Regions from separate parts of the Bradyrhizobium sp. A11 genome, predicted to be linked through region 1. Evidence: predicted binding sites of a transcription regulator. Region 1 holds the regulator's gene; each other region holds the start of a gene.
What was found. Region 1 encodes LexA, which represses DNA repair genes until DNA is damaged. Its sites were predicted from a motif close to TGTTCNNNNTGTGTTCNG; they were not measured.

Region 1 (6,380 bases):
CGGCTGCGCTACGCCGCCTTCATGCAAGGCCTGCGCGATGCGATCGACGCGCGCATCCGCGCGACGCTCGAGGGCGACAACCGCGCGATCGCGACCGCGCTGCTCACCGGGCGGCGCGATGCGATCTCCGCGCCCGTCAACGACGCGATGTTCATCTCGGGGCTCGGGCACGTTCTCTCCATCTCCGGCTATCACATGGCGGTGGTCGCGGGCGTCGTTTTCTTCGCGGTGCGCGCGCTGCTGGCGTTGATCCCGGGCCTCACCGTCGGGTTCGCCATCAAGAAATGGTCGGCGGCCGCAGCTTTGGTGGCCGCCGCGTTCTATCTGCTGCTCTCGGGTGCCGAGGTCGCAACGCAGCGATCGTTCTTCATGACGGCGGTGGTGCTGATCGCGGTGATGGTCGACCGCCGCGCCATCACCTTCCGCACGCTGGCGGTGGCGGCGCTGATCGTGCTCGCGGTCGCGCCGGAGGCACTGGTGCATCCGAGCTTCCAGATGTCGTTTGCGGCAACGCTCGGTCTGGTGGCGCTGGTGCAGATCGGCATGCCGAACCTGCTGGCCGCGCCCGATCATTCGGCGACCGCACGCGTCGCGCTGTGGGGCGGCCGCGAGATCGCGATGTTGTTCCTGGCCTCGCTGATCGCGGGGCTTGCGACCACGCCCTATGCCGCCTTCCACTTCCATCGCGTCACGCCCTATGGCGTGCTCGCTAATCTCGGGGCGATGCCGGTGGTCTCAGTGCTGGTGATGCCAGCGGGGCTGTTGGGATTGCTCGCAGCGCCGTTCGGGCTCGATGGCGTGTTCTGGTGGCTGATGGGCCTGGGCATCGACTGGATGGTCGCGGTCTCGCGCTGGGTCGCGGCATTGCCGGGCGCGGTCGGCCGCATCCCGGCGTTCGGCATCGCGCCGCTGATCGCCGCGAGCCTCGGCATCATCCTGATGGGTCTGTTGCGCACGCCCTTGCGCTGGTGCGGTGCCGTGGTGCTGCTGGCGTCCATCGCCTGGGGCCTATCGGCACGGCAGCCTGATGTCCTGATTGCCGGGGACGGCGCCAGCGTCGCGGTGCGGGGCGGGGACGGGCGTCTGCACCTGATCAGGGCGGGCAAGGACAGTTTCCTGCTGAAGGAATGGCTGGCGGCCGACGCCGATCCGCGCGATGCCGCCAGCAGCACGTTGGCCGAGGGAGTGTCGTGCGACGAGGCCGGCTGCGTGACGCCGCTCGCCGATGGACGCCTGGTCGCGCTGGCCTCGCGCATCGAAGCGCTGGCGGACGATTGCAGCCGCGCCGCGCTGGTGGTGACGTCGCGGCCCGCGCCGCCCGATTGCGCGGCGATGGTGGTGGATCGGCAGCGGCTCGCTCGCCAGGGCGCGCTGGCGTTGACACGGCATGGCGACGGATTTGCGGTTGAGGCGGTCAAGGCGAGAGGTGCAAACCGCCCCTGGTCGCCGGCAGTCGCCGGCGAGGGCGATTTCGAAGGAGCCCTCATGCCGAAGGCGGCTCCGCGCGTCCGCGACGCAACGCCGTCGGAGGCCGATCTTCAGGCCGAGGACTGAGCTTTGATCAGCCGATCGGCAGGCGCGTGACCGGCGGCCGACTGTCGGCGATGATCTCAGGCTTGTGCTCGCGCTCGCCGACCGGCTGCGTCACCGGCAGCTGCAGCACGGTTGCGCGCTGGCCTTCGACCAGCTGAGTCACCAGCACGTATTTGCCGTCAGGAAATTCGATCGCGTCGTGATGGCGATCGGGAATGTGCGGATCGATCTTGCCGAACTTGCCGACGCGGGAGTTGACGGTGCGCGTCCAGATCCAGCGGTTGTCGTAACGGACGTTGTCGGCGAAGGCGAGCTCCGTCCCCGGCAGCAGGCAGACCGCAACGGAGAGATCGGCTTCGGAGGCGAAGCCGCGCGTCGAGGTGCCGCGGAAGGTTGTCGTGACGATCGTCTCGCCGACTTCGGCGGGACGCGTTGCGACGGCATGCAGGCTGTAGTCACACATCGGGTGCTCCTCATGCGAAGATAGCGACCCGCGTCTCGTCGAGGCGCAGGCCTCAATCAGAGTGGAAGCCTGCAACGCTCTGCTTGGTTATGGGCAAATCTGCGGCTCGCGTCCGCAGCGCGCGATCACATTATCTTTCCCGGATTCGATAGGAACAAACATCGCATCCTTGCATTTGGCCGGCGTATCGGCGCTGCCGGCACGCGCAGGGCTATCGCGTGTGGCGATGGTCACCAGCCGCCTCCACAGCGTCATGGCCGGGCTTGTCCCGGCCATCCACGCCTTCCACGCAGCACAATGAACGTGGATGCCCGGGACAAGCCCGGGCATGACGACCTCTGCAAAATTCAAATGCGATTGCCGAAGCGCGCCCGGCGCTTGATGCTCGGTATCAGTACTTCCGGTAAAGCCCGATCAGCTTGCCCTGAATCTTCACGCGGTTCGGCGGCAGGATGCGCACCTCATAAGCGGCATTGGCCGGCTCGAGTGCGATCGAGGCGCCGCGGCGGCGGAAGCGCTTGAGCGTGGCCTCCTCGTCGTCGATCAGCGCCACCACGATGTCGCCGGTATCGGCGCTCTCGTTGCGCTGGATCAGCGCCATGTCGCCGTCGAGGATGCCGGCTTCCACCATGGAATCGCCGCGCACTTCGAGCGCGTAGTGCTCGCCCGAGCCGAGCATGTCGGGCGGCACGCTGATGGTGTGGCTGCGGGTCTGCAACGCCTCGATCGGCGTGCCGGCCGCGATACGGCCCATCACGGGCACCGCCACCGGCCGCTCACCCTCGTCCATGGAGGGGCTGGAGCTCGTGCGAACCTTGCCGAGATTGCCCTCGATGACGCTCGGCGTGAAGCCGCGCCGGGCGCCGGCGGCAGCCTGGAGCTCGGGCAGCTTGATCACTTCGATGGCGCGTGCGCGGTTGGGCAGGCGGCGGATGAAGCCACGCTCCTCGAGCGCGGTGATCAGGCGGTGGATGCCCGACTTCGAGCGCAGGTCGAGCGCATCCTTCATCTCGTCGAAGGAGGGCGGCACACCGCTTTCCTTCAAACGTTCGCTGATGAACCTCAGAAGCTCGTATTGTTTGCGAGTTAACATCTCGACCAAAGTCCCCCGGTTGATGTCGTTCGATTCCGAGACGATGAGTTCAGCGATAAGTCGCTACATGCTCGAAACAAATCATGAACGGACACTATATGTTCGATACATGTTCCGCAACTGCTTAATTTACCGTGAACGGCGGCGATCTCGCGGAATGCGTGTGGCCGTGCACTCAGACGGGGAGACGCAGCACCTCGCAAGGGCTGCCCGCCTCGGCCTTCGGCGCGAACGGTGCGCGCACGAGAAGTACCTGTGCCGCAGCAAGATTCGCAAGCAGAGAGGAATCCTGATGGCTGACGGGAACGGCGACTTGCGCACCATCGTCGCGCAGTTCCAGGCGCGCGCGCAGATAATCCTCGCGCTGGTCGTTGGCGCCGAGATCCTTGCCCAGCACGGCGCGCTCGCGGCGATGATGAATCACTGAACGGCCCGACAAGGCGCGAATCAACGGCACCATGAACAGGAATGCGCACACGTAGGACGACACGGGATTGCCGGGCAGGCCGATCACGCGCATCGCTCCGAGCCGTCCGTGCATCATCGGCTTGCCGGGCCGGATCGCGATCTTCCAGAACGCCATCGAGATGCCTTCGCCCCGCAGCGCCTGCTGGACCAGATCATGGTCGCCGACCGATGCGCCGCCGGTCGTGATCAGGATGTCAGCACCGCACTCGCGGGCGCGGCGGATACCGGCGGAGGTGGCCTGCAGCGTGTCGGCGGCGACACCGAGGTCGATGGTCTCGGCGCCCTCGCTGCGGGCGAGCGCGTGCAGGGCGTAGCCGTTGGAATAGACGATCTGGCCGTGCCCGGGCGTGGTGCCCGGCCTCACCAGCTCGTCGCCGGTGGCGAGGATCGCAACCTTGGGACGGCTGCATACCGCGAGGTCGGGATGATTCATCGCCGCTGCAAGCGCGAGATCGCGCTCCGTCAGGCGGGTTCCCTTGCGCAGGAGCACGTCACCCTCGCGGAAATCGACGCCGGCCGGGCGGACGTGCCGTCCGGCGATCGCGGCTTCCTTGATGGTGACGCTGTTGCCGTCCGCGACAGTGTCCTCCTGGATCACGACCGCGTCCGCTCCGTCCGGGATGACGCCGCCGGTGAAGATCCGCACGGCTTCGCCGGCGCCAACCGCTCTCGTGAAAGGACGGCCGGCTGCGATCTCGCCGATCACCGTCAGCCGGGAATCGACCGTTGCCGCATCGGCCGCGCGCACGGCGTAGCCGTCCATCGCCGACATCGCCTGCGGCGGCTGCGTGCGGCGCGCCGCGACGTCATGCGCGAGCACGCGGTGATAGGCCTCGTCGAGCGAAACCATCTGTTCAGGCAGCGGCTCTGCACCTGCCAGCACCGCAGCAAGGGCGTCGGAAACCGGCATCAGGGCCACGGGCGAAACTCCTGCTCGCACATCGTTCAATGGGGCGGCGAGAGTTCTAGCTGACTGCAGACGCGAGGCAAAGCAGCACGCAGGATGATCTATCCTGCGTGCTCTCCGAGATCGAGCAAGTGCAAGTTCGCACACGTGATTCTAAAGGCGAAACGGCCGGCATGACCCTGGCCAACACTGAGCTGGCCAGCGCGCCCCGCTCATGTGTTCAAGGTGCCGTGGGATCGTCCGGGCTGATGTCCCATGCGACGTCGGGAGGTTTGGGGCCTTGGTCCTTGTCGGGGAGCGGATCGGCCTGCGATTTCAGGTCCGCAGCCTTGCTGATCAGCTTGGCGGAAAGCTCGGAATCCGAGGTGGTTCTGGCGAACTCAAGCAACAGAGAGGCTTGCTTGGTGAGGTAGGTTTTGCCCAGCACGTCGATCAGTCCCAATGTAGAAGTCCCAACGGACTCATGAGTCCGAAGGGTGGTATTCCGTTCCGGGAACTCTGTATAAAAATGCACAAAGGGGGCGGGTTCCACAGATTTTGTTTAGTTCCGGACGCGGTTTGCAGTGGGCTCCTTCTGATCAGGGGCCGGGATCAAATGCCCAACGCCTTCAATGCGTTCCCGACGTCGCGCGGCGATGTCACGTGCACCGCCGTCAATCCGCGCGCCCGCGCGCCCTCGATGTTCTCTTCGAGATCGTCGAAGAACACGATGCGCTCGGCCGGCACGCCGATCGCCGCGACGACATGGTCGAAAGCGTCTGCGTCCGGTTTGCGCAGGCCGATGCTGGATGACAGGTACAACTCGCGGAAATGGCCGAGCAGATCGGCATATTCCTTCGAGAAATAATCAACATGCGGCCGATTGGTGTTGGAGAAGGCGTAGAGCGGCATCTGCTTTGCCGCACGCGGCAACAGCTCGGCGATCTCAGGCATCTCGCCGGCGAAGATCGCGTTCCAGCCCTCCAGGAACTGGGCGTCCGAGATGCCGATGCCCAGTGAAGCGCGTAACGAGGCGAAATAGTCCGCGTCGCTGATCTTGCCGACCTCGTGCAGCCGGTAGGCCTCGTCGCGCACATAGCGCGCGACGATGCTTTCGGGCTGGCAGCCGGCGTGCCCCGCCCAGCAGGCGATCGCCTTGGAGAAGTCGATGTCGAGCACCACGCGCCCGAGATCGAACAGAAGCGCATCCGCGCTGCCGGGAGAGAGCGATGTCATTGCGTCCTTTTCACCTCAGGGTCGGCAGGAATCCGCAGGTCAGTAACGATAAGGCTCGTGGTCGAACAGCGGGAACGCGCTGAACACGCTCGGCGCGTTGGTGGCGGTCGCCGGATGCAGGCAGGATTTGTCGATCTCGGCAAACGAGGTGGCACCCAACAGGCCGAGGCAGCGCAGCACCTCGTCCTCCAACAGCTCCAGCATCCGCGTGATGCCGGCTTCGCCTGAGGCCGCCAGCGCCCAGCATTGCAGCCGGCCGATGCCGACGAGATCTGCGCCTGCCGCAATCGCCTTGACGATGTCGGTGCCGCGACAGATGCCGCCGTCGACCATGATCTTGGCGCGGCCCTTCACGGCCTCGACGATCTCGGGCAGCACATGCATGGCACCGCGGCCATGGTCGAGCTGGCGGCCGCCATGGTTGGAGACGTAGATCCATTCGACGCCGTGATCGACCGCGATCAGGGCGTCCTCGGCGGTGGCGATGCCCTTCAGGATCAGCGGGATCTTGTACCTGTCCTTGATCATCTTCACGGTCCGCCACTCCAGACCCTTCTGGTAATCGCCACCGGTGGCGCGCAGGCGGCTTTCGCGAACATAGCGCTTGGCGATGTCACGTTCGCGACGGCTGTAATGGGCGGTGTCGACGGTCAGGCAGAACGCGGCGTAGCCGTTCTTCTCGCTCCGGCTGACGACATCGG
Region 2 (6,380 bases), 2.2 Mb from region 1:
AAAGCCAGCAGCGTCGCCAAGGTGCCCGGGGGGCTGCGGTAGAACACCAGCGCCACGACGAGCCACATCAAAGCCTGCAGCAGCACGGCGATCCATACGATCAGCCGCGGCCGGGCGCGAATGAGCTCGATGACCAGGGAGGTAAACCGCATGCAACGCCCGAAAGATGCAGCCGTCCAGCCGGCCCTGTTCGCTCACGATTACTTTGATAAGGGGCGTCGCCCGTCGTGGCAACTTCGGTCTGCTCGTCATGCCCGGGCTTGTCCCGGGCATCCACGTTCTTCGTGCGGCATCAAAGACGTGGACAGCCAGGTCAGGCCCGGCCGTGACGAGAAAGCTGGGTTAGGTCCCTAGAGGCCTGCCGATGCGTCGATCTCGACGTTCGCTTCCAAGTGCACCTCGACCTCGGCCACTGCAAACAGGTCCTGCACCGGCTCGACGGTCCAGGGCATGTGCTTGGCGCGCGCGGCGGCGACCGGGGCGAAGAAGCTGCGGTGGTGGATGGTGGGGCCGAGGCGGTCGAGCGCGTCGAGGTGCTCGGGGACGGCATAGCCCTTGTGCTGCTCGAAGCCGTAGCCGGGGCAGTCCTGCGCCAGCGCGCACATCAGGCGGTCGCGCGTCACCTTGGCGATGATGGAGGCCGCGGCGATCGACAGCACGATGCCGTCGCCGCCGATCACGGCCTCGCAGTCGCATTCCGTGTCGAGCCGGTCGCGACCGTCGACGAAGACATGCCTGGGCGCCTCCGGCAGCGCCACCACGGCGCGCTTCAGCGCCCATAGCGAGGCGCGCAGGATGTTGTCGCGATCGATTCGCGAGGGCGAGGCAACGGCAACCGAGACCTGCGCGGTGGCGCAGATCTTGTCGAACAGCTTTTCGCGCTCCTCGGCCGTCAGGCGCTTGGAATCGTCGATGCCGCGCGGGATGCGGTCGGGGTCGAGAATCACGGCGGCCGCCACCACCGGCCCAGCCAGTGGTCCGCGACCGGCCTCGTCGCAGCCGGCGACCGGCCAGACGCCGCGCTTGATCAGCGCGCGCTCGCGGCGAAAGCTCGGGGGAGCGACGGCAATGATACCTCTCTTGCCGGCGGGAGCGGCCATGGCTTGGGCCGCAGCCGTCTTGGCTGCCTTGGCCGGTGCGGCCTTGGTCGCAGCAGCCTTCTTACCCGGCTTATTAGGCGCGCCTTTAGCCGGCTTGGTGGCGGACTTGTCCCGAATCATGGCCGGGATCGTGCGCAAGGCGCCCGGCCTGCGCAACCGGGAACCTGTCGCAATTCCCGCTATTCAGGTCCTACTCCGCCAGATGCACCCGCCGGTCGTCGCCGACATCGATGCCGGGCGCAACCACGACCTCCCAGGGATGACCGTCGGGGTCGGCAAAATAACCGGAATAGCCGCCGTAGTGGGTCTCGTGCGCGGTCTTCACCAGCTTCGCCCCCTTGCCGAGCGCGAAGGCCATCACCGCATCGACCTCCTCGCGGGTCCGACAGTTCCAGGCGATCGTCATGCCGCGGAAGGCCTGCGGTCTCGGCTGGTCCGGCAGCCCCGCGTCGGCCGCGAGTTGATCCCAGCCATACAAGGCGAGCACGGGACCACCGGTATCGTAGAACGCGACGGCCTCGCCGGTCGCCTTCAGCCGGCGCGAGAAACCGAGCGCGTCGTAGAAAGCGATGCTGGCGCGGATGTCGCTGACGCCGAGCGTGATGACCGTGAGCCGCGGCACCGGCACATTGAGTTCCCCTGGCATGCGACGCCTCTTCCGTTTCCGATCAGAACAGGCTGAGCTGGTCGCCGTTCCGCTTCGGCCGCGCAAAGTGATCCGTCGTCAGCTTGGAGCGCCGCTTGTTCAGCCCGAGCCGCTCGCAGGCGATCTCGAAGCGGCGGCCGATGGTCCACGCCATCGGTCCGGTGCCCTTCATCCGCTCGCCCCATTTCGCATCGTAGTCGCGCCCGCCGCGCATGTCGCGGATCAGGGTGAAGACGTGGCGGTAGCGGTCCGGATAATTCGCCATGAGCCATTCGCGGAAGAGATCGCGCACCTCGAGCGGCAGCCGCAGCAGCACATAGGAGGCTTCCTTGACACCGGCATGGGCGGCGGCATCGAGAATGCGCTCGATCTCGCAATCGTTCAGCGCGGGGATCACCGGCGCCACCATCACGGTGGTCGGAATGCCGACGTCCGAGAGCTGCTTCAGCGCTTCCAGCCGCTTCGGCGGCGTCGCGGCGCGCGGCTCCATGGTGCGGGCCAGTTTCGGATCGAGCGAGGTTACTGATATCGCGACCTTGGCGAGGTTACGCTTGGCCATCCGCGCGAGAATGTCGATGTCGCGCAGCACCAGCGCCGATTTGGTGACGATGCCGACGGGATGGCCGGCACGTTCCAGCACCTCGAGGATGCCGCGCATGATCTGGTGCTCGCGCTCGATCGGCTGATACGGATCGGTGTTGGTGCCGATCGCGATCATCCGCGGCTCGTAGCCGGAGGCGGCGAGCTCCTTCTCCAGCAGCAAAGGCGCCTCGGGTTTCGCAAACAGCTTCGATTCGAAATCGAGGCCCGGCGACAGGCCGAGATAAGCGTGGGTCGGCCGGGCGAAGCAGTAGACACAGCCGTGCTCGCAGCCGCGATAGGGATTGATCGAGCGGTCGAAGCCGATGTCGGGTGAGTCGTTACGTGTGATCACCTTGCGCGACGTGTCGACTGCGACCGTGGTCTTGAATGGCGGCAGCTCTTCCAGGCTCTGCCAGCCGTCGTCGAAAGCGACGCGCGCCTCGGCCTCGTAGCGGCCGCTGGCATTGGACTGCGCCCCCCGCCCTCGCCTGCGGGCGCGGTCGATGGCGACGCCGAGTTCCGGAAAATCAGAGTCCGCACCCGCCGGCTCGGAGGGCGCCTTGACCGGCGGGTGCTTGAGAGCATGAGAGGATGCTGCTGGACTCATGGAGCGAAGATAGCACGTCGAAGGAACAAATCAAGAACACAAATGAGAAACGGAAAAACAACCCATGCAAAGCGGCCGCCCAAATTTCGAGCGTGGTCCTTTGACCTCACGCAACAGGGCTGTCGTAACGATCTCGTTTGATGTCGCAACGGGATCGATCGCGCCGGAACAAAGTTGGTGACGATCGCGGGGCGTAGCTCGGCAACAATCGGCAAGAACATGACAAATCGACAACAATCAGCTGCCGCGAGCAGCGATCTCGATCTCCTTGATCGCTATTGGCGCGCCGCCAACTACCTCTCTGTCGGACAAATCTATCTGCTCGACAATCCGCTGCTGCGCGAGCCGTTGCGGGCCGAGCACATCAAGCCGCGCCTGCTCGGCCATTGGGGCACGACGCCGGGTTTGAACTTCATCTTTGCCCATCTCAATCGCGCGATCCGCGCGCTCGATCTCGACGTGATCTATGTCTGCGGCCCCGGGCATGGCGGTCCCGGCATGGTCGCCAACACCTATCTGGAAGGCAGCTACTGCGAGATCTATCCCGAGATCGCCCGCGATGCGGACGGCATGCGCAAGCTGTTCAGGCAGTTCTCCTTTCCCGGCGGCATCCCGAGCCATGCGGCGCCGGAAACGCCGGGCTCGATTCACGAGGGCGGCGAGCTCGGCTACGCGCTGGTGCACGCCTACGGCGCCGCCTTCGACAATCCTGATTTGATCGTCGCCTGCGTCGTCGGCGACGGCGAGGCCGAGACCGGCCCGCTGGCTGCGTCCTGGCACTCGAACAAATTCCTGAACCCCGCCCATGACGGCGCGGTGCTGCCGATCCTGCATCTCAACGGCTACAAAATCGCCAATCCGACCGTGCTGGGGCGGATGCGAGATGCGGAAATCCGCGATCTCTTTCGCGGTTTCGGCCACGAGCCGCTGTTCGTCGAGGGTGACGATCCCAAATTGATGCACCAGGCCATGGCGGACGCGCTCGACGTCGCGCTCGCCAGCATCCGTTCGATTCAGCAGCACGCCCGCGACGGGCGCAGCAGCGTCGAGCGGCCACGCTGGCCGATGATCGTGCTGCGCAGCCCGAAGGGCTGGACCGGCCCTAAGGAGGTCGACGGCAAGAAGGTCGAGGGCTTCTGGCGCGCGCATCAGGTCCCCGTCGCCGGCTGCCGCGACAACCCGGCGCACCTGAAAGTGCTCGAAGACTGGATGCGCAGCTACGAGCCTGAAAAGCTGTTCGACGCGAGCGGTGCCCTCGTTCCCGAGCTTCAGGCGCTCGCGCCTCGCGGCAATCGCCGCATGGGCGCCAACCCGCATGCCAATGGCGGCCTGCTCAAGAAGGAGCTGAAGCTGCCGGACTTCCACCGCTTCGCGATCGAGGTGCCGCAGCCCGGCGGCGTCGTAGCCGAAGCGACGCGCGAGCTCGGCAAGTTTCTGCGCGACGTCATCCGCCTCAATGCGAAGGAGCGCAACTTCCGCATCATGGGCCCGGACGAGACCGCGTCAAACCGGCTGGACGCCGTGTTCGAGGCGACCGAGCGCGTCTGGATGGAGCCGATCGAATCCTACGACGTGCATCTGGCGCAGGATGGCCGCGTCATGGAGGTGCTGAGCGAGCATCTCTGCCAGGGCTGGCTCGAAGGCTATCTACTCACCGGCCGGCACGGCTTCTTCTCGTGCTACGAGGCCTTCATCCACATCGTCGATTCCATGTTCAATCAGCACGCCAAATGGCTGAAGGTGACGCGCGAGCTGCCGTGGCGCCGTCCGATCGCCTCGCTGAATTACCTCCTGACCTCGCATGTTTGGCGTCAGGACCACAACGGCTTCAGCCATCAGGACCCTGGCTTCGTCGATCTCGTCGCCAACAAGAAGGCCGATATCGTCCGCATCTACTTCCCGCCTGATGCCAACACGCTGCTGTGGATCGCCGACCACTGCCTGCGCACCTACAACCGCATCAACGTCATCGTCGCCGGCAAGCAGCCGGCGCCGCAATGGCTGTCGATGCGGGACGCCGCGGCGCATTGCGACGCCGGCATCGGCATCTGGAGCTGGGCGGGGACGGAGAAGGCTGGCGGCGAACCGGACGTGGTGATGGCCTGCGCCGGCGATGTCCCGACGCTGGAGACGCTCGCCGCCGTCGACCTCTTGCGCAAGGCCCTGCCGGATCTGAAGATCCGCGTCGTCAACGTCGTCGACCTCATGACGCTGCAGCCGAAGGATCAGCATCCGCACGGCCTGTCCGACCGCGACTTCGACAGCCTGTTCACGCGCGACAAGCCTGTCATCTTCGCCTATCACGGCTATCCCTATCTGATCCACCGGCTGACCTATAGCCGCACCAACCATGCCGGCATGCATGTGCGCGGCTTCGCCGAGGAAGGCACCACGACGACGCCGTTCGACATGGTCGTGCTCAACGAGCTCGACCGCTACCACCTCGCGATCGAGGCGATCGAACGCGTACCCGGACTCGCGGCCAAGGCCACTCAGGCCAAGCAGCAATTCCGCGACAAGCTGATCGAGCATTCGCGCTATGTGCGCGAGCACGGCGAGGACATGCCGGAGATCCAGGGCTGGGTCTGGCCCAACAGCTCCGGCGGCACCACGCCTGCCGAAGCCGGCGACTAATCATGTCGGACATGGTCCTCGTCCTCAACTCGGGATCGTCGAGCATCAAGTTCGGCCTGTTCGACATTTCGGCGGCCGAGCCCGTCCTGCTCTGCAAGGGCCTGCTCGACGAGCATGAGGCAAGACCGCGCCTTGTGGTGAAGAGCCCGGCGGGCGACGACCTGTTCGCGGCACGGAAGGAGGCGCCGGACGCCGACGGCGGCCATTTGTTCGCCGACGTGCTCGCCTTCATCGAGGAGAGGTTCGGCGCACACAGCCTGCGTGCGGTCGGCCACCGTATCGTCCACGGCGGGCCGGATTATTCAGGCCCGGTCGTGCTGAAGGACGACGTCACCACGAAGCTGGCGGCATTGACGCCGCTGGCGCCGCTGCACCAGCCGCGCTGCCTCGCGCCCGTTCGCGCGCTTGCGGCGATCCGGCCTGCGCTGACGCAGATCGCCTGCTTCGACACCGCCTTCCACCACAGCCTTGCGCCGTCCGCGCGCCGCTTCGCGATTCCGCGACACTATGAAGAGCGCGGCGTCCGACGCTACGGCTTTCACGGCCTCTCCTTCGAATATGTCGCGGGCCGCCTCGCCGCGATCGCGCCGGAGCTCATCGCCAAACGCAGCGTCATCGCGCATCTCGGCAACGGCGCCAGCCTGTGCGCGTTGCACCACGGCCGCAGCATCGACACCACGATGGGACTGACGCCGCTCGACGGCCTCGTCATGGGCACCCGCTGCGGCACCATCGATCCGGGCGTGCTGCTTTATCTGCAGCAGCATGAGAAGATGTCGGCCGAGCAGATCCAGCACCTGCTCTATCGCGA
Region 3 (6,380 bases), 1.4 Mb from region 1:
CGGGTGCACCAGATGCGGCCCGATCTGGGACGATTGGCTGCATGGGCCCAAATCGTGCCGGTCGGACCGGTCCTAGCGGGCCCCCCCTGTGCCTCATGGATGATCAAGGAGTAGACGATGAAGCTTTTCCGTATGGCGGCGGTGCTGCTGCTGGCAGCGCTGGCGGGACCTGCCTATGCGCAATTGCCCAATATCAATTTGATGCAGGACGGCCCGAGCAAGACGCCGGAGGAGAAGGCGGTCGAGGCCGAGCGCGAGAAGGCCTACAAGGAAACGCTGAAGAAGATCCCGGAGTCCAAGGCGTCCAATGATCCCTGGGGCGGCATGCGCGCCGATCCGCCGAAGCAGCCGGCGCCGAAGGCATCGGCCGCAAGCAGCGCGCCGAAGAAGACCAAGAGCGGCACGGCCGCCAACTGACCAAAGCTTCGTCCGGGGGCAGCACAGGCCTTCGGACAGGACTCCTCTTCGGCCGGCTCGCGCCCTACATTTGCCTCTGAGCGTAGCGCGTAGAGGAGGGCAGGACATGGCCGATCGTCCGCGGGATCTCGCCGAGCGTATGGCGCGCCGGCGCAAGGCGGCCGGCAAGCCCGGCCCAACTTTCGGCGACGGCTATCTGCGCGAGACCTTCACGCTGCCGCGCGCAGCGGCGCGGGAACGGGCCCAGGCGTTCTTCGCCCGCTACCCCAAGGCCGGCTATATGAGCGCGGTCGAGACCTGGCGCGAACTGCCGGGCGGCGACATCGAATTCACCATGCGGCGGCTGCCCAGCGCGGACTGAAGCCGGCCTGCTCGAGCCTCTTCCTAGTCGAGGGTTTCGGCGACGATGCGGATCCGGAAGACGGGCTCCTTGGCCTCGTCCAGCAGCTCCATGTGCCATTCGGAATTTTCCTGGAGCTTGCGCGCAATGCCGGCGGTCATGTCGGCGCAGACATTGGTCATCTCTTTCCAGGCCGAATCGCGATCGGCAAATTCCGTCGCCTGGTCGGCGCAGCCGGAATAACGGCCATTCCGGATACGAAAGAAATAGAGCGGCATGGCTGGCACCGATCGCGCGCGTGACGGCCTCGCCCCCAAGGCCACGGGCGCGCGCAGTCCAATCCCAAACCCGCGTCAGATCAATTCCGGGCGGCTACGGGTGATGCCGCCGCCCGCAGACATGCTGATCGTGGTCATATTCCCGCGACGAGGAAAATCTGTTGGTTGACGGTAGGTTACCCCGTGGTTCTCCGACCAAGAACAGAGTTCCTGGGCTCCATCCGGTCGCGTTCTTTGCGCCGCTGGGGGAGACGCAACGCAGGCCGGACCCGCCAACGGCTTCCGATGCACGCGGCGGCATGTGCCTTGCTTGCCGTGATGACGGCCAACAACATGGGTCCGTCATGCTCGGCATTCCCCGCCGCTACAGTCATTTCGTGTTCGGGATCATCCAGTCCGGACTGACCTCGCTGATCGCGGCGGGGATCGCCAGCTTGCCCGCCGGCAGCGCGACGATCTTCCTCGGCCACTGGATGGCGTCGTGGCTGATCGCCTGGGCCGCGATGCTGCCGATCGTGCTCCTGGCCGCGCCCGCGATCCGCGCCTTCGCGCTGCGCCTGACCCGGGAAGAGAGGGATCCGCGCGCCGGCAGCCAGGCATGAAGTAGCACAGCCTGACCGGCGGCAGGTTTGCCGGCCTGTACTGAGGCCGCAGACTGGCCCCGCAGCGGTCCCAATTTCGACATCCGTTCGCACAACTGCGGTCACACAGGTCGGCAAGATTCCAGACCGTTCGGCGCGGCCATGGGGGAAACGTGGCACGCCGACGATGGGGTGGCATCATGGATAACGTAGAGCGGTCGTTCGCCGCCGCGACAGCGGCTGGCTTCGTGGTGCTGGTGATCGGCCTCGTGCTACTCGCGCTGCTGTAGGGCGGGCACTGCCGGCAGTCGCGTCCTGCGATGATCGCGGGCGGCGTCATGCGGCCAATCTAAAAAATGGGAAAACAACCCCATGCACAGTAGCGTGAATGAAATTCTGCTGTTCTTTCAGTGGGTTGATTGAGGTGTTTGGATACCTCAGCCGTTCGCGACTCGCCAAGGAGGGCCTGCGATGACGCGCTCTTGCCGGTCGATTGATCCGACCGGCTAAAGCGTCAGTTGTTGCGGGTCAGGTCGCAGCAGGCCCTAGTGGATCTTGATTTCATTCAGGGGAAGATGGAGCTCGCTGGCCCGCTCTTCGCGATCCTTCCTGCGGAACTCGTTTTCCGTGCGCTCGAACTTCATCATCTCCTCATGCGCCGCCTCCGGCAGAGGTTTGCGCCTGATCGTTTCGCGGTGCTCGTTGTCCGTCATGACTGAGGTCCCCAGAGTTGCGGTCTCATCCTGAAGAAGGCCCCAGACCGCGAAAGGTTCGGTGCCATGCGATTGCGGAACGATGACGGCGACCGCTATTGGGCGCGTCGAGCTCGGTCGGACAAGGACGTCGGGGCCGCTCGGCTATTTCGGCGGTTGCAGCCCGGGGGATTTGACCCAGTCGTGCAGATGATTCGCCATTTCGGCCTGGCGCGCCTTCTTGAGCAGGGCGTCCCGCTCGGGGCCGGGAGGCAGGCTGGCGGCGTCCTCCTTGACCTGCTTCACCCATGCGGAGAGCCGGTCTTGAAGGGTCAGTTGTTGCTTGAAACGTCGCCGCTTGAACATGGCACGATCCTATCCGTGCGCGGTCCCGCGCGGGTGAGGATCAATTAGGATCCATAAGCGGAACGGCGTCTGTTCAGTTGTGTACACAAAGCCCGTGGCGAAGCCGGCTGACTAAAGATCGACATGGATCGGGCGCCAAAGCGCCGCGCGGAACCGCACCGTTTCTGGCCTGAATTTGGATCATCGTTGTGGGGTTGCAATAAATCAAGTCTTCAATTTCAGGTTTGGGGCGGAATGGACGGACAGTCGCCAATTTCAGAAAGAACATATTGCGAACCTAGAACAAATAGGGTACATTGCTTTTATTGCCGCGCCGCCTCGCAACCGTTTGTCCCTCACGCGAATCCTCGCCATAAGGAGCACGACCTATGTCCGCCACTGCCCTGCGTATCGTCGAAGGATCTTCCATGGACAAGAGTAAAGCTCTGGCCGCCGCGCTCTCCCAGATCGAGCGCCAGTTCGGCAAGGGCTCGGTGATGAAGCTCGGCAAGAACGACCGGTCCATGGACATCGAGGCGGTGTCGTCGGGCTCGCTCGGGCTGGATATCGCGCTCGGCATCGGCGGCCTGCCCAAGGGGCGCATCGTCGAGATCTACGGGCCGGAATCCTCAGGCAAGACCACGCTGGCGTTGCATACGGTCGCGGAAGCACAAAAGAAGGGCGGCATCTGCGCCTTCATCGACGCCGAGCACGCGCTCGACCCGGTCTACGCCCGCAAGCTCGGCGTCAACATCGACGAGCTCCTGATCTCGCAGCCCGACACCGGCGAGCAGGCGCTGGAGATCTGCGACACGCTGGTGCGCTCCGGTGCGGTGGACGTGCTGGTGATCGATTCGGTCGCGGCGCTGGTGCCGAAGGCCGAGCTCGAGGGCGAGATGGGCGATGCGCTGCCGGGTCTGCAGGCCCGTCTGATGAGCCAGGCGCTGCGCAAGCTCACGGCCTCGATCAACAAGTCCAACACCATGGTCATCTTCATCAACCAGATCCGCATGAAGATCGGCGTGATGTACGGCTCGCCTGAGACCACGACCGGCGGCAACGCGCTGAAGTTCTACGCCTCCGTCCGCCTCGACATCCGCCGCATCGGCGCGATCAAGGAGCGCGACGAGGTGGTCGGCAACACCACGCGCGTCAAGGTGGTCAAGAACAAGCTGGCGCCCCCGTTCAAGCAGGTCGAGTTCGACATCATGTACGGCGAGGGGGTCTCCAAGATGGGCGAGATCCTCGATCTCGGCGTCAAGGCCGGCATCGTCGAGAAATCTGGCGCCTGGTTCTCCTATGACAGCCAGCGCCTCGGCCAGGGCCGCGAGAACTCGAAAGCGTTCTTGAAGGCCAACCCCGACATCACCGCCAAGATCGAGACCGCGATCCGCCAGAACTCCGGCCTGATCGCCGAGCAGATCCTGGCCGGCACGCCCGAGCGCGATGCCGACGGCGAGGAGCCGACGGACGAGTAGATCTTAGACACCCAAGTTTTTCGCGAGGAGCGGGCGCTGAGGACGTTGAGTTGCCGACGTCTTCGGTGCCCGTTTCTTTTTTGGCGTAGGGTGGGCAAAGGCGCGTCAGCGCCGTGCCCACCATCTTTCACCGCATACAAAGGTGGTGGGCATGCTTGCGCTTTGCCCGCCTTACGAAACCTTCCGTCGCGGCTTACTCCGCGGCTTGCGCGTAGTCGCTCACCGGCGGGCAGGAGCACACCAGGTTGCGGTCGCCATAGACGTTGTCGACGCGGCCCACGGGGCTCCAGTATTTGTCGGTGCGTGAGACGCCCTGGGGGAAGCAGCCCTCGCTGCGGGTATAGGCGCGCTTCCAATCATCATCGGCGATGTCGTGCACGGTGTGCGGGGCGTGACGCAAGGGCGAGGCTTCGATCTTGAAGCGGCCGGCCTCGACCTCGGCGATTTCTTTGCGGATCGCGATCATGGCGTCGCAGAAGCGGTCGAGCTCGGCCTTCGATTCCGACTCGGTCGGCTCGATCATCAGCGTGCCCGGCACCGGGAAGCTCATGGTCGGGGCGTGGAAGCCGTAATCGATCAGGCGCTTGGCAATGTCATCGACGGTGACGCCTGAGGTCGTCTTCAGCGGACGGGGATCGACGATGCACTCGTGGGCGACACGGCCCTTCTCGTTCTTGTAGAGCACCGGGAAGTGCGGATCGAGGCGGGCTGCGATGTAGTTGGCGTTGAGGATCGCGATTTCGGTGGCGCGCTTCAGGCCTTCGCCGCCCATCATCAGGATGTAGATGTAGGAGATGGTCAGGATCGAGGCCGAGCCGAACGGCGCGGCCGAAACCGGGCCGACTGGGGCATCCGCCTGCGTTGCCGGGTGTCCGGGCAGGAATGGCGCAAGGTGCGCCTTCACGCCGATCGGGCCCATGCCGGGGCCGCCGCCGCCATGCGGGATGCAGAAGGTCTTGTGCAGGTTGAGATGGCTGACATCGGCGCCGTAATCGCCGGGCCTGCTCAGGCCGACCTGGGCGTTGAGGTTGGCGCCGTCCAGATACACCTGGCCGCCATGGCCGTGCACGATCTCGCAGATCTCGCGGATATGCTCCTCGAACACGCCGTGGGTCGAGGGATAGGTGATCATGATTGCGGCGAGATCGTTCGAATGTTTCTCCGCCTTGGCGCGGAGATCATTGACGTCGACATCGCCGTTCTTCTCGCAGGCGACCACCACCACGTCCATGCCGGCCATCGCGGCTGACGCCGGATTGGTGCCGTGGGCGGAGGAGGGGATCAGGCAGATCTTGCGGTGCGTCTCTCCGCGCGCGGCGTGATAGCCGCGGATCGCGAGCAAACCGGCATATTCGCCTTGCGCGCCCGAGTTCGGCTGCAGCGAGATCGCGTCATAGCCGGTGATGTCGCACAGCCATTTTTCCAGCCGCGCGAACAGCGCGTGATAGCCCGCGGCCTGCTCGCGCGGCACGAACGGGTGCAGCGTCGCGAATTCCGGCCAGGTCAGCGGCATCATCTCGGTGGTCGCGTTCAGCTTCATGGTGCAGGACCCCAGCGGGATCATGGCGCGGTCGAGCGCGAGGTCGCGATCTGAGAGCTTGCGCATGTAGCGCAGCATCTCGGTTTCCGAGCGATGCGCATGGAAGACGGGATGGGTGAGGAACGCGGTGGTGCGCTTCAGCGCCTCCGGCAGCACCTCTCGCGTGGTCGCGTCGATCTCGGCGTAGGCAAGCGTGCCGCCGAACGCGCGCCAGACCGCTTCGACCGTAGCCGGCGACGCGGTCTCGTCGAGCGCAATGCGCAAGGCGGTTTCGCCGACGCCGAGATTGATCTTCTCGGCGGTCGCGCGCGCGACGATCTCGGCGCGCTTGGCGCCGGCATCGACGCTGAGCGTGTCGAAGAAGGTCTCCGATTGCGGCGCAAAGCCGAGCTTGCGCAGACCGCTCGCCAGCACCGCGGTGCGGCGATGCACGTTGCGCGCGATCTGCGAGAGGCCCTCGGGGCCGTGATAGACCGCATACATCGAGGCGATCACGGCAAGCAGCACCTGCGCGGTGCAGATATTGGAGGTCGCCTTCTCGCGGCGGATGTGCTGCTCGCGGGTCTGCAGCGCGAGCCGATAGGCCGGCATGCCGCGCGAATCCACGGACAGGCCGACGATGCGGCCGGGCAGCGAGCGCTTCAGCGCATCGCGCACCGCCATATAGGCCGCGTGCGGTCCGCCATAGCCCATCGGCACGCCAAAGCGC

Region 2: a site for LexA is predicted at 2,957-2,974, ahead of WI560_RS24940 (PA0069 family radical SAM protein). Genes of this name have one in related genera too.
Region 3: a site for LexA is predicted at 2,953-2,970, ahead of recA (recombinase RecA). Genes of this name have one in related genera too.

Annotation. Positions count from the first base shown of each region.
Region 1 is NZ_CP149509.1:3,116,953-3,123,332, forward strand. It holds gene WI560_RS14355 (ComEC/Rec2 family competence protein) at 1-1,554, shown strand, start outside; gene WI560_RS14360 (hypothetical protein) at 1,562-1,996, opposite strand; gene WI560_RS14365 (hypothetical protein) at 2,084-2,230, opposite strand; gene lexA (transcriptional repressor LexA) at 2,388-3,089, opposite strand; gene glp (gephyrin-like molybdotransferase Glp) at 3,265-4,476, opposite strand; gene WI560_RS14380 (hypothetical protein) at 4,685-4,891, opposite strand; gene WI560_RS14385 (HAD family hydrolase) at 5,056-5,679, opposite strand; gene WI560_RS14390 (alpha-hydroxy acid oxidase) at 5,719-6,380, opposite strand, start outside.
Region 2 is NZ_CP149509.1:5,296,843-5,303,222, forward strand. It holds gene WI560_RS24925 (glycosyltransferase family 39 protein) at 1-152, opposite strand, end outside; gene WI560_RS24930 (ribonuclease HII) at 351-1,220, opposite strand; gene WI560_RS24935 (VOC family protein) at 1,291-1,746, opposite strand; gene WI560_RS24940 (PA0069 family radical SAM protein) at 1,769-2,935, opposite strand; gene WI560_RS24945 (phosphoketolase) at 3,155-5,569, shown strand; gene WI560_RS24950 (acetate/propionate family kinase) at 5,572-6,380, shown strand, end outside.
Region 3 is NZ_CP149509.1:4,520,023-4,526,402, reverse strand. It holds gene WI560_RS21305 (hypothetical protein) at 118-417, shown strand; gene WI560_RS21300 (hypothetical protein) at 524-778, shown strand; gene WI560_RS21295 (DUF6894 family protein) at 802-1,035, opposite strand; gene WI560_RS21290 (DUF2798 domain-containing protein) at 1,380-1,637, shown strand; gene WI560_RS21285 (hypothetical protein) at 2,162-2,329, opposite strand; gene WI560_RS21280 (hypothetical protein) at 2,474-2,674, opposite strand; gene recA (recombinase RecA) at 3,043-4,131, shown strand; gene gcvP (aminomethyl-transferring glycine dehydrogenase) at 4,325-6,380, opposite strand, start outside.